Rhizobium sp. N324: one gene and its partner. The protein of the gene in region 1 interacts with the protein of each later gene in a pairwise test. Links are inferred from orthologs where the notes say so. Each region holds a gene or a part of one and is shown in the gene's direction. Other genes may lie near its edges.

Region 1 (5,474 bases):
ACCCCAAGGTCGAAGGCATTCTCGTCAACATCTTCGGCGGCATCATGAAGTGCGATGTAATCGCCGAGGGCGTCATTGCCGCGGTCAAGGAAGTCGGCCTCAAGGTTCCGCTGGTCGTTCGCCTTGAAGGCACCAATGTCGAGCTCGGCAAGAAGATCCTGAACGAGTCGGGTCTGGCGATCACGGCGGCTGACGACTTGGACGATGCGGCCAAGAAGATCGTCGCGGCGATCAACGGCTAATTTTGAAGGATCTGAAAGAATGTCTATTCTCGTCAATAAAGACACCAAGATCCTCGTTCAGGGTCTGACCGGCAAGACCGGCACGTTCCACACCGAACAGGCGCTGGCCTATTACGGCACGCAGATGGTCGGCGGCATCCATCCGAAGAAGGGCGGCGAAACCTGGACCGGCGCCAAGGGCGAAAGCCTGCCGATCTTCGCGACCGTTGCCGAGGGCAAGGAAAAGACCGGCGCCGACGCGACCGTCATCTATGTTCCGCCGGCCGGTGCTGCCGATGCGATCATCGAGGCGATCGACGCCGAGATCCCGTTCATCACCTGCATCACCGAAGGCATCCCGGTCATGGATATGGTGCGCGTCAAGGCTCGCCTCGACCGCTCCAAGTCGCGCCTGCTCGGGCCGAACTGCCCGGGCATCATGACGCCGGAAGAATGCAAGATCGGCATCATGCCGGGCTCGATCTTCCGCAAGGGTTCGGTCGGCATCGTCTCCCGCTCGGGCACGCTGACCTATGAAGCCGTGTTCCAGACCTCCAACGAAGGCCTCGGCCAGACGACGGCGGTCGGCATCGGCGGCGACCCGGTCAAGGGCACCGAGTTCATCGACGTGCTGGAAATGTTCCTGGCCGACGCAGCCACCCAGTCGATCATCATGATCGGCGAAATCGGCGGCTCGGCAGAGGAAGACGCAGCGCAGTTCCTCAAGGACGAGGCCAAGAAGGGCCGCAAGAAGCCGATGGCCGGCTTCATTGCCGGCCGCACGGCGCCGAAGGGCCGCACCATGGGCCATGCCGGCGCCGTGGTATCCGGCGGCAAGGGCGATGCGGAATCGAAGATCGCGGCGATGGAATCGGCAGGCATCAAGGTGTCGCCGTCTCCGGCCCGCCTCGGCAAGACGCTGGTTGAAGTCCTCAAAGGCTAAGCCAACTTATACCCGGGCGGAGGAGCGGCATCTGCGCTTCCGCCCGGTCTTGACGGCACGAGACAGGCAGATGCGCCGCGGACAGGCGGCAATGGGAATGCGGCAGCCGGCGATCAAGCCGGCAAATTCATCAAAGTCAGGAGGCGGACGGAAGCGTCCGCATATCACCATGGCACGGCAAGAAGCCAACGAGCAGTTTCAGATCACCTCGTTTCTGGATGGCGCCAACGCTGCCTATATCGAGCAGCTTCACGCGCGCTACGAAGAGGACCCGGCATCGGTCGACGATCAGTGGCGCGCCTTCTTCAAGGCGCTGGAGGAAGATCCCAGCGATGTGAAAAGGGCGGCCAAGGGCGCTTCCTGGCGCAAGAAGAACTGGCCGCTTCAGGCCAGCGGCGACCTGGTGTCGGCTCTCGATGGCGACTGGGGCATCGTCGAGAAGGTCATCGAAACCAAGGTCAAGGCCAAGGCCGAAGCGCAGGGCAAGCCTGCCGACGGCGCCGACGTGCTGCAGGCGACGCGCGATTCTGTGCGCGCCATCATGATGATCCGCGCCTACCGCATGCGCGGCCACCTGCATGCCAAGCTCGATCCGCTCGGCATCGCCGCTTCGGTCGACGATTATCGCGAATTGTCGCCGGAAAATTACGGCTTCACCTCCGCCGATTACGACCGACGGATCTTCATCGACAACGTGCTCGGCCTGGAATATGCGACCATCCGCGAGATGATCGATATCCTCGAGCGCACCTATTGCTCGACGCTCGGCGTCGAGTTCATGCACATCTCCAATCCGGAAGAGAAGGCCTGGATCCAGGAGCGTATCGAAGGACCGGACAAGGGTGTCGCCTTCTCGGCCGAAGGCAAGAAGGCAATCCTCGCCAAGCTGGTCGAAGCCGAAGGCTACGAGCAGTTCCTCGACGTCAAGTTCAAGGGCACCAAGCGTTTCGGCCTCGATGGCGGCGAGTCGCTGATCCCGGCTTTGGAGCAGATCCTCAAGCGCGGCGGTCATCTCGGCCTCAAGGAAGCGGTCTTCGGCATGGCCCATCGCGGCCGCCTCAACGTGCTTTCGCAGGTCATGGGCAAGCCGCACCGGGCGATCTTCCACGAGTTCAAGGGCGGTTCCTACGCACCCGACGAAGTCGAAGGCTCGGGCGACGTCAAGTACCATCTCGGCGCCTCTTCCGACCGCGAATTCGACGGCAACAAGGTGCATGTGTCGCTGACGGCAAACCCCTCGCATCTGGAAATCGTCGATCCTGTCGTCATGGGCAAGGCCCGCGCCAAGCAGGACATGAGCGCTACCGTCTGGGACGGCGACATCATTCCGCTGTCCGAACGCGCCAAGGTTCTGCCGCTCTTGATCCATGGCGACGCAGCCTTTGCTGGCCAGGGCGTCATTGCCGAAATCCTCGGCCTTTCCGGCCTGCGCGGCCACCGCGTCGCCGGCACCATGCACGTCATCATCAACAACCAGATCGGATTCACCACAAACCCGGCCTTCTCGCGCTCGTCGCCCTATCCGTCCGACGTCGCCAAGATGATCGAGGCGCCGATCTTCCACGTCAACGGCGACGATCCGGAAGCGGTGGTCTATGCCGCCAAGGTGGCGACCGAATTCCGCATGAAGTTCCACAAGCCGGTGGTGGTCGACCTGTTCTGCTACCGCCGCTACGGCCACAATGAAGGGGACGAACCGTCCTTCACGCAGCCGAAGATGTACAAGGTGATCCGCGGCCACAAGACCGTGCTGCAGCTCTATGCGGCGCGCCTCGTCGCCGAAGGCCTGCTCACCGAAGGTGAAGTCGAGAAGATGAAGGCCGACTGGCGCGCCCATCTCGAACAGGAGTTCGAGGCCGGCCAGCACTACAAGCCGAATAAGGCCGACTGGCTCGACGGCGAGTGGTCCGGCCTGCGCGCGGCCGACAATGCCGACGAGCAGCGTCGCGGCAAGACCGCCGTGCCGATGAAGACGCTGAAGGATATCGGCCGCAAGCTGTCCGAGATCCCGGCGGGCTTCACCGCACACCGGACGATCCAGCGCTTCATGGAAAACCGCGCCAACATGATCGCCACCGGCGAGGGTATCGACTGGGCGATGGCCGAAGCGCTCTCCTTCGGAGCGCTCTGCGTAGAGGGCAGCAAGATCCGCCTGTCCGGCCAGGATTGCGAGCGCGGCACCTTCTCGCAGCGCCATTCGGTTCTCTACGATCAGGAAACCGAGGAACGCTATATCCCGCTCGCCAATCTTTCGCCGACGCAGGGGCGTTACGAAGTCATCAATTCGATGCTTTCGGAAGAGGCCGTGCTCGGTTTCGAATATGGCTACTCGCTGGCCCGCCCGAATGCGCTGACCCTCTGGGAAGCGCAGTTCGGCGATTTCGCCAACGGCGCGCAGGTGGTCTTCGACCAGTTCATTTCGTCGGGCGAACGCAAGTGGCTGCGCATGTCGGGCCTCGTCTGCCTGCTGCCGCATGGCTATGAGGGCCAGGGTCCGGAACACTCCTCGGCCCGCCTCGAGCGTTTCCTGCAGCTTTGCGCTGAAGACAACATGCAGGTCGCCAACGTCACGACGCCGGCGAACTACTTCCACATCCTGCGCCGGCAGCTGAAGCGCGACTTCCGCAAGCCGCTGATCCTGATGACGCCGAAGTCGCTGCTGCGCCACAAGAGGGCGGTTTCGACGCTTGCCGAAATGGCCGGTGAATCCGCCTTCCATCGCCTGCTCTGGGACGATGCCGAGGTGATCAAGGATGGCCCGATCAAGCTGCAGAAGGACAACAAGATTCGCCGCGTCGTCATGTGCTCCGGCAAGGTCTATTACGATCTCCTCGAAGAGCGTGAAAAGCGCGGCATCGACGACGTCTATCTCCTGCGTGTCGAACAGCTCTATCCGTTCCCGGCAAAGGCGCTGATCAACGAGCTGTCGCGCTTCCGCAATGCCGAGATGGTCTGGTGCCAGGAAGAGCCGAAGAACATGGGCGCGTGGTCGTTCATCGATCCCTTCCTCGAATGGGTGCTTGCCCATATCGATGCGAAGTACCAGCGCGTCCGTTATACCGGCCGTCCGGCCGCCGCCTCGCCGGCGACGGGCCTGATGTCCAAGCATCTGTCGCAGCTCGCCGCATTCCTCGAGGATGCATTGGGCGGCTAATACAAGGGGGGCGCAATGGCTTATTTCTTTCTGAGACTGCTGCCGCCGCGCCCCACTTTCCCGCATGACGGGACCGGAGAGGAAATGGCGGCGATGAAACGCCATGTCGAATACTGGCACCGGCACGCCCTTGCGGGATCGGCGATCGTCGTCGGCCCCGTCTTCGAGGGTGAAGGCGCCTTCGGCATGGCGATTGTCGAAGTCGAGGATCAGGCGGCGGCACAGGGTCTTGCCGATGGCGACCCGATCATCGCAGCCGGTTTCGGTTTCCGTTTCGACATCCTGCCGATGCCCTCGATCATCTTGCGGCCGCCCGCCGTCTGAAACGCTTAAAACGAACACACACGAAATCAGGATCTGAACAATGGCCACAGAAATCCGCGTTCCAACTCTCGGTGAATCCGTCAGCGAGGCAACCGTCGGCACCTGGTTCAAGAAGGTCGGCGACGCCATCAAGGCCGACGAGCCGATTCTCGAGCTTGAAACCGACAAGGTGACCATCGAAGTTCCGGCGCCGACTTCCGGCACGCTTTCGGAAATCGTCGTCGCCGCCGGCGAGACCGTTGGCCTCGGCGCGCTGCTCGGCCAGATCGCCGAAGGTGCTGCCGCTGCTGCCGCGCCCGCTGCCGCCGCACCGGCTGCCGCGCCTGCCCAGCCAGCCGTTGCTGCTCCCGCGCAGCCGGCACCGGCTGCCGCTGCTGCCGCATCCTCGTCGAGCGCCTCCGTCTCCACCATGCCGCCGGCACCGGCGGCTTCGAAGATGCTGGCCGAAAACAACCTTTCCGCCGATCAGGTCGACGGCAGCGGCAAGCGCGGCCAAGTGCTGAAGGGCGATGTCATCGCTGCCGTCGCCAAGGGTATTTCCGCTCCGGCAGCCGCACCGGCGGCAGCGCCCGCCGCCGCGCGCGGCCCGTCGACGGTCGAGGATGCCTCGCGCGAAGAGCGCGTGAAGATGACGCGCCTGCGCCAGACGATCGCCAAGCGCCTCAAGGACGCGCAGAACACCGCCGCCATGCTCACCACCTATAACGAGGTGGACATGAAGGCGGTCATGGACCTACGCAACAAGTACAAGGACATTTTCGAGAAGAAGCACGGCGTCAAGCTCGGCTTCATGGGCTTCTTCACCAAGGCGGTGACGCATGCGCTGAAGGAA
Region 2 (4,025 bases), 2.8 Mb from region 1 along the record:
GTCGGCGGAAACGGAGATCGCGGATAAGCTGCAGGACGACATCAAGAAACTGGAAAGGTTGGAGCGGGGCATTTCGGCGATGCAGTCGGCCGCCGTCGCCGACCGGATCACCGGACTTCCGAACCGCATCGCGCTGAACCGCGAGATCGCCGACCTCTATGAGCGCGAAGGGGGGTTCGCCGGCAGCGCGCTTGTTATGGTCGATATCGACAATTTCAGGGATCTCAACGACAGATACGGCACCCAGGCCGGCAACAAGCTCTTGAAAAAGCTCGCCGGCCTCTTCCGCAAGTCGGTCAAGAAAACGACTTCGTCGCCCGCACCGAGGCGGACGAATTCGCTTTCCTGTTTGCCAATGTCGGCATGCAGGATGCGATGACGATCGCCGAGCGCCTGCGCGCCTCCGTCGAGGACAATCTGGTCTTCGCGACCTCTGACAGGGCCGATCGCGGCAGGCTGACCATCTCGATCGGCGTTGCCCTCAGCACGGATGCGGCAACGCCCGGACAGTTGCAGGCCAATGCCCGCGTGGCGCTTCTCGCCGCGCAGACCAACCCCCGCCAGCCGGTGCAAGCCTTCGGCCACTGAGAAGCGGACAAGCTCTTGCCTTGGCGGGCGCTTTCGGCCAAAACGCCGGCCATGATCACGCTCACCGATATTTCCGCCCGCATTGCCGGGCGCCTGCTTCTCGACAATGCCAGCATTTCGCTGCCTTCGGGCACAAAGGCGGGGCTCGTCGGGCGCAACGGCGCCGGCAAGTCCACGCTGTTTCGCGTCATTACCGGCGATCTCGGCTCGGAGACCGGATCCGTGTCGATCCCGAAGGCGGCACGCATCGGCCAGGTGGCGCAGGAAGCACCGGCGACCGAGGAATCCCTGATCGAGATCGTGCTTTCAGCCGACAAGGAACGCGCCGCCCTCGTTGCCGAGGCGGAAACGGCGACCGATCCGCACCGTATCGCCGAAATCCAGATGCGCCTCGTCGATATCGACGCGCATTCGGCCGAAGCGCGCGCCGCAAGCATTCTGGCCGGCCTCGGCTTCGACCAGGCGGCGCAAGCCCGCCCCGCCTCCTCCTTCTCCGGCGGCTGGCGCATGCGCGTGGCGCTGGCCGCCGTGCTGTTTTCCGAGCCGGATCTGCTGCTGCTCGACGAACCCACAAACTATCTCGACCTCGAAGGCACGCTGTGGCTGGAAGACTATGTCCGGCGTTATCCGCACACGGTCATCATCATCAGCCATGACCGCGACCTCCTGAACAACGCGGTCAATGCGATCGTCCATCTCGACCAGAAGAAACTGACCTTCTACCGCGGCGGCTACGACCAGTTCGAGCGGCAGAAGGCGGAAGCCGACGAACTGCAGACCAAGGCCAAGGCCAAGAACGACGCGGCGCGCAAACATCTGCAGAGCTTCATCGATCGCTTCAAGGCCAAGGCCTCCAAGGCCCGGCAGGCGCAATCGCGCGTCAAGGCGCTCGAGCGCATGGGAACCGTCGCCTCTGTCATCGAGGATCACGTACAGCCGATCACTTTTCCAGAGCCGGAAAAGCAGCCGGCCTCGCCGATCGTGGCGATTCAGAGCGGCGCCGTCGGCTACGAGCCCGGCAATCCGATCCTGAAGAACCTCAACCTGCGCATCGACAATGACGACCGCATCGCCCTGCTCGGCTCGAACGGCAACGGCAAATCGACCTTCGCCAAATTCATCTCCGGCCGGCTTGCGCCGGAAAGCGGCGAAGTGAAGCTGGCGCCGAGCCTGAAGATCGGTTTCTTCGCCCAGCATCAGCTCGACGACCTCATTCCCGAGCAATCGCCGGTCGAGCATGTGCGCCGGCTGATGCCCGGCGCGCCGGAGCCGAAGGTGCGCGCCCGCGTCGCCCAGATGGGGCTTGCGACCGAGAAGATGGCGACCGCCGCCAAGGATCTTTCCGGCGGCGAAAAGGCCCGGCTGCTGATGGGGCTCGCCGCCTTCAACGCACCTAATCTGCTGATCCTCGACGAACCGACAAACCACCTCGACATCGACAGCCGCCGGGCGCTGATCGAGGCGCTGAACGATTACGAAGGCGCCGTCATTCTGATCTCGCATGACCGCCACCTGATCGAGGCGACGGTCGACCGGCTGTGGCTGGTCAATGGCGGCACGGTGACGACCTTCGAAGGCGACATGGACGAATACCGCGACCTGATCGTCACATCCGGTAAAAAAAAAGAAGAAAAGCCGCAACTGACTGAGGATGCGACGTCGAAGGCCGACCAGCGCAAGCTCAATGCCGAACGTCGCGCCTCACTGACGCCGCTCAAGAAAAAGATCAACGAAATCGAATCCTTGACGGCGAAGCTGGAGAAACAGATTCAGGCGCTTGACGCGGAACTTGCAAATCCCGCCCTCTACGAAAAGACGCCCGCCAAGGCGGCTGAGAAGGCAAAGCAGCGCGGCGAGGCCGCGGCCAAGCTGGCTGCCGCCGAGGAAGACTGGCTGATGCTTTCGGCCGAATACGAAGAAGCCATGGCAGGATAGCCACATTCCTCAAAGCATGATGTCGCCCGAAAACCGCTGACACTTTTCGGCATCATGCTCCGTCCAAAGCGTGGCGAAGTGCCGCGGATCGGTACAATTCCGGCCGCCATCAACCAATCGTTAACCATAATTCGAAAGGTTGTCTCAACATTCGTTACCGATTTGTTGAGCCCTTTCGATGTATCGCTTTTTCATTCTGTCCTGCATGGCCCTCACGGCCGCGCTGTCTGCCTGCAGCACCACCAAACAGGCCCCGGATACATCGATCAAGACCTCCTCGGTGATTGCGCCCGAGGGGCGGAAACTTGGCTATGCCGGCGACGATGCAGCCGCGCCGCGAATGACCGGCTGGCACCATCTGGCCGGACGGACGCTTGAGGTCTCCTCCCTCGCCGATCTCAAGCTGCAGAACAAGGAAGTGATCCTGAGCTTCGACGACGGCCCGATCCCCGGCCGGACCGACAAGGTGCTGGCCATCCTCGACCAGTTCGGCGTCAAGGGCGCCTTCATGATGGTCGGCGAAATGGCCGAGATGCATCCGACGCTCGCCCGCAAGGTCGCCGAGGACGGCAACACGATCGGCAGTCACACCTATGACCACGCCAATCTGAGTCTGCTCGATTTCGACGCGGCGATGGCCGAGGTGATCAAAGGCGAATTGGCGGTGACCAAGGCGACGGGAACCGACGTCTCCTTCTTCCGCTTCCCCTATCTTGCCGAGAGCCACAGGCTGCGCGCCGCGATCGCCATGCGCGATATAGTGGTCATGGATGTCGATATCGACAGCAAGGACTATTTCACCATCACGCCGGCCTCCGTGACGCAGCGGACGATGGACCTGCTGCACAAGCGCGGCCGCGGCATCATCCTGATGCATGACATCCACAAACGCACGGCAACGATGCTGCCGACCCTACTCTCGGAACTCGAGGCCGAAGGCTACAAGGTGGTGACGCTGAGGTTCAAGAAGACGCAGGCGCCGAGCAACCTCGTCGCCTCGGCCGATTTCGTGACCACCCGTTAGACGAGAGGCCAATCAACGGCGTCTCGCGCGGAGGATTTTTCAAAGCGCGCATGAATTTGAAAAAATAAAATCTATAAAAACGATCGTGATGGTGATCTTTTCGAGAAAGAACGTTCCTTCTCTCTCACCGGTCACCGATGCCTTTCAAAACTGCCCAAATGTCGACCCGCGGAAGAATAATCGATGCGATCAGCGACCTTTTCTACCGGCGCGGCACCTATCTGGTCGGCATCGACGAAATCGTACGGGAACTAAACATTGCCCGCGCCACTCTCTACCGTCATTTCGACGGCAAAGAGGGTCTCATCGTCACCTATCTCAGCCACCGCCATACCTTGGTCAGCGACCAACTGGAGAAGCTCGTCGCCGGCAAAAGCAATGCGCCAGCCATTTTCGCGATCTTCGATAGCCTGGCCGACAAGACCCGCAGCGAAAGCTTCCGGGGCTGCGCCTTCCTCATTGCGGTAACCGAAAACCC

Evidence for each region. The genes of interacting proteins can lie anywhere in the genome.
Region 2: the proteins of AMK05_RS20935 (region 1) and AMK05_RS07595 interact in binary tests that used the Escherichia coli proteins (3 or more experiments, as listed by UniProt). The link is inferred for Rhizobium sp. N324 from one-to-one orthologs.

The regions. Positions count from the first base shown.
Region 1 is NZ_CP013630.1:4,349,700-4,355,173, reverse strand. What follows is about bases 987-4,518. They hold AMK05_RS20935 (2-oxoglutarate dehydrogenase E1 component), read left to right. Parts: upstream 987-1,333; coding sequence 1,334-4,318; downstream 4,319-4,518. Other genes in these bases: AMK05_RS20930 (YciI family protein), read left to right, coding at 4,334-4,518; sucD (succinate--CoA ligase subunit alpha), read left to right, coding at 987-1,164. Outside these bases: sucC (ADP-forming succinate--CoA ligase subunit beta), read left to right, coding at 1-242; more of sucD, read left to right, coding at 262-986; more of AMK05_RS20930, read left to right, coding at 4,519-4,642; odhB (2-oxoglutarate dehydrogenase complex dihydrolipoyllysine-residue succinyltransferase), read left to right, coding at 4,683-5,474. UniProt on the Escherichia coli protein: E1 component of the 2-oxoglutarate dehydrogenase (OGDH) complex which catalyzes the decarboxylation of 2-oxoglutarate, the first step in the conversion of 2-oxoglutarate to succinyl-CoA and CO(2).
Region 2 is NZ_CP013630.1:1,582,904-1,586,928, reverse strand. What follows is about bases 143-3,081. They hold AMK05_RS07595 (ABC-F family ATP-binding cassette domain-containing protein), read left to right. Parts: upstream 143-639; coding sequence 640-2,523; downstream 2,524-3,081. Other genes in these bases: AMK05_RS07590 (polysaccharide deacetylase family protein), read left to right, coding at 2,702-3,081. Outside these bases: more of AMK05_RS07590, read left to right, coding at 3,082-3,547; AMK05_RS07585 (TetR/AcrR family transcriptional regulator), read left to right, coding at 3,706-4,025. UniProt on the Escherichia coli protein: Genetic data indicate it may be involved in ribosome assembly or function.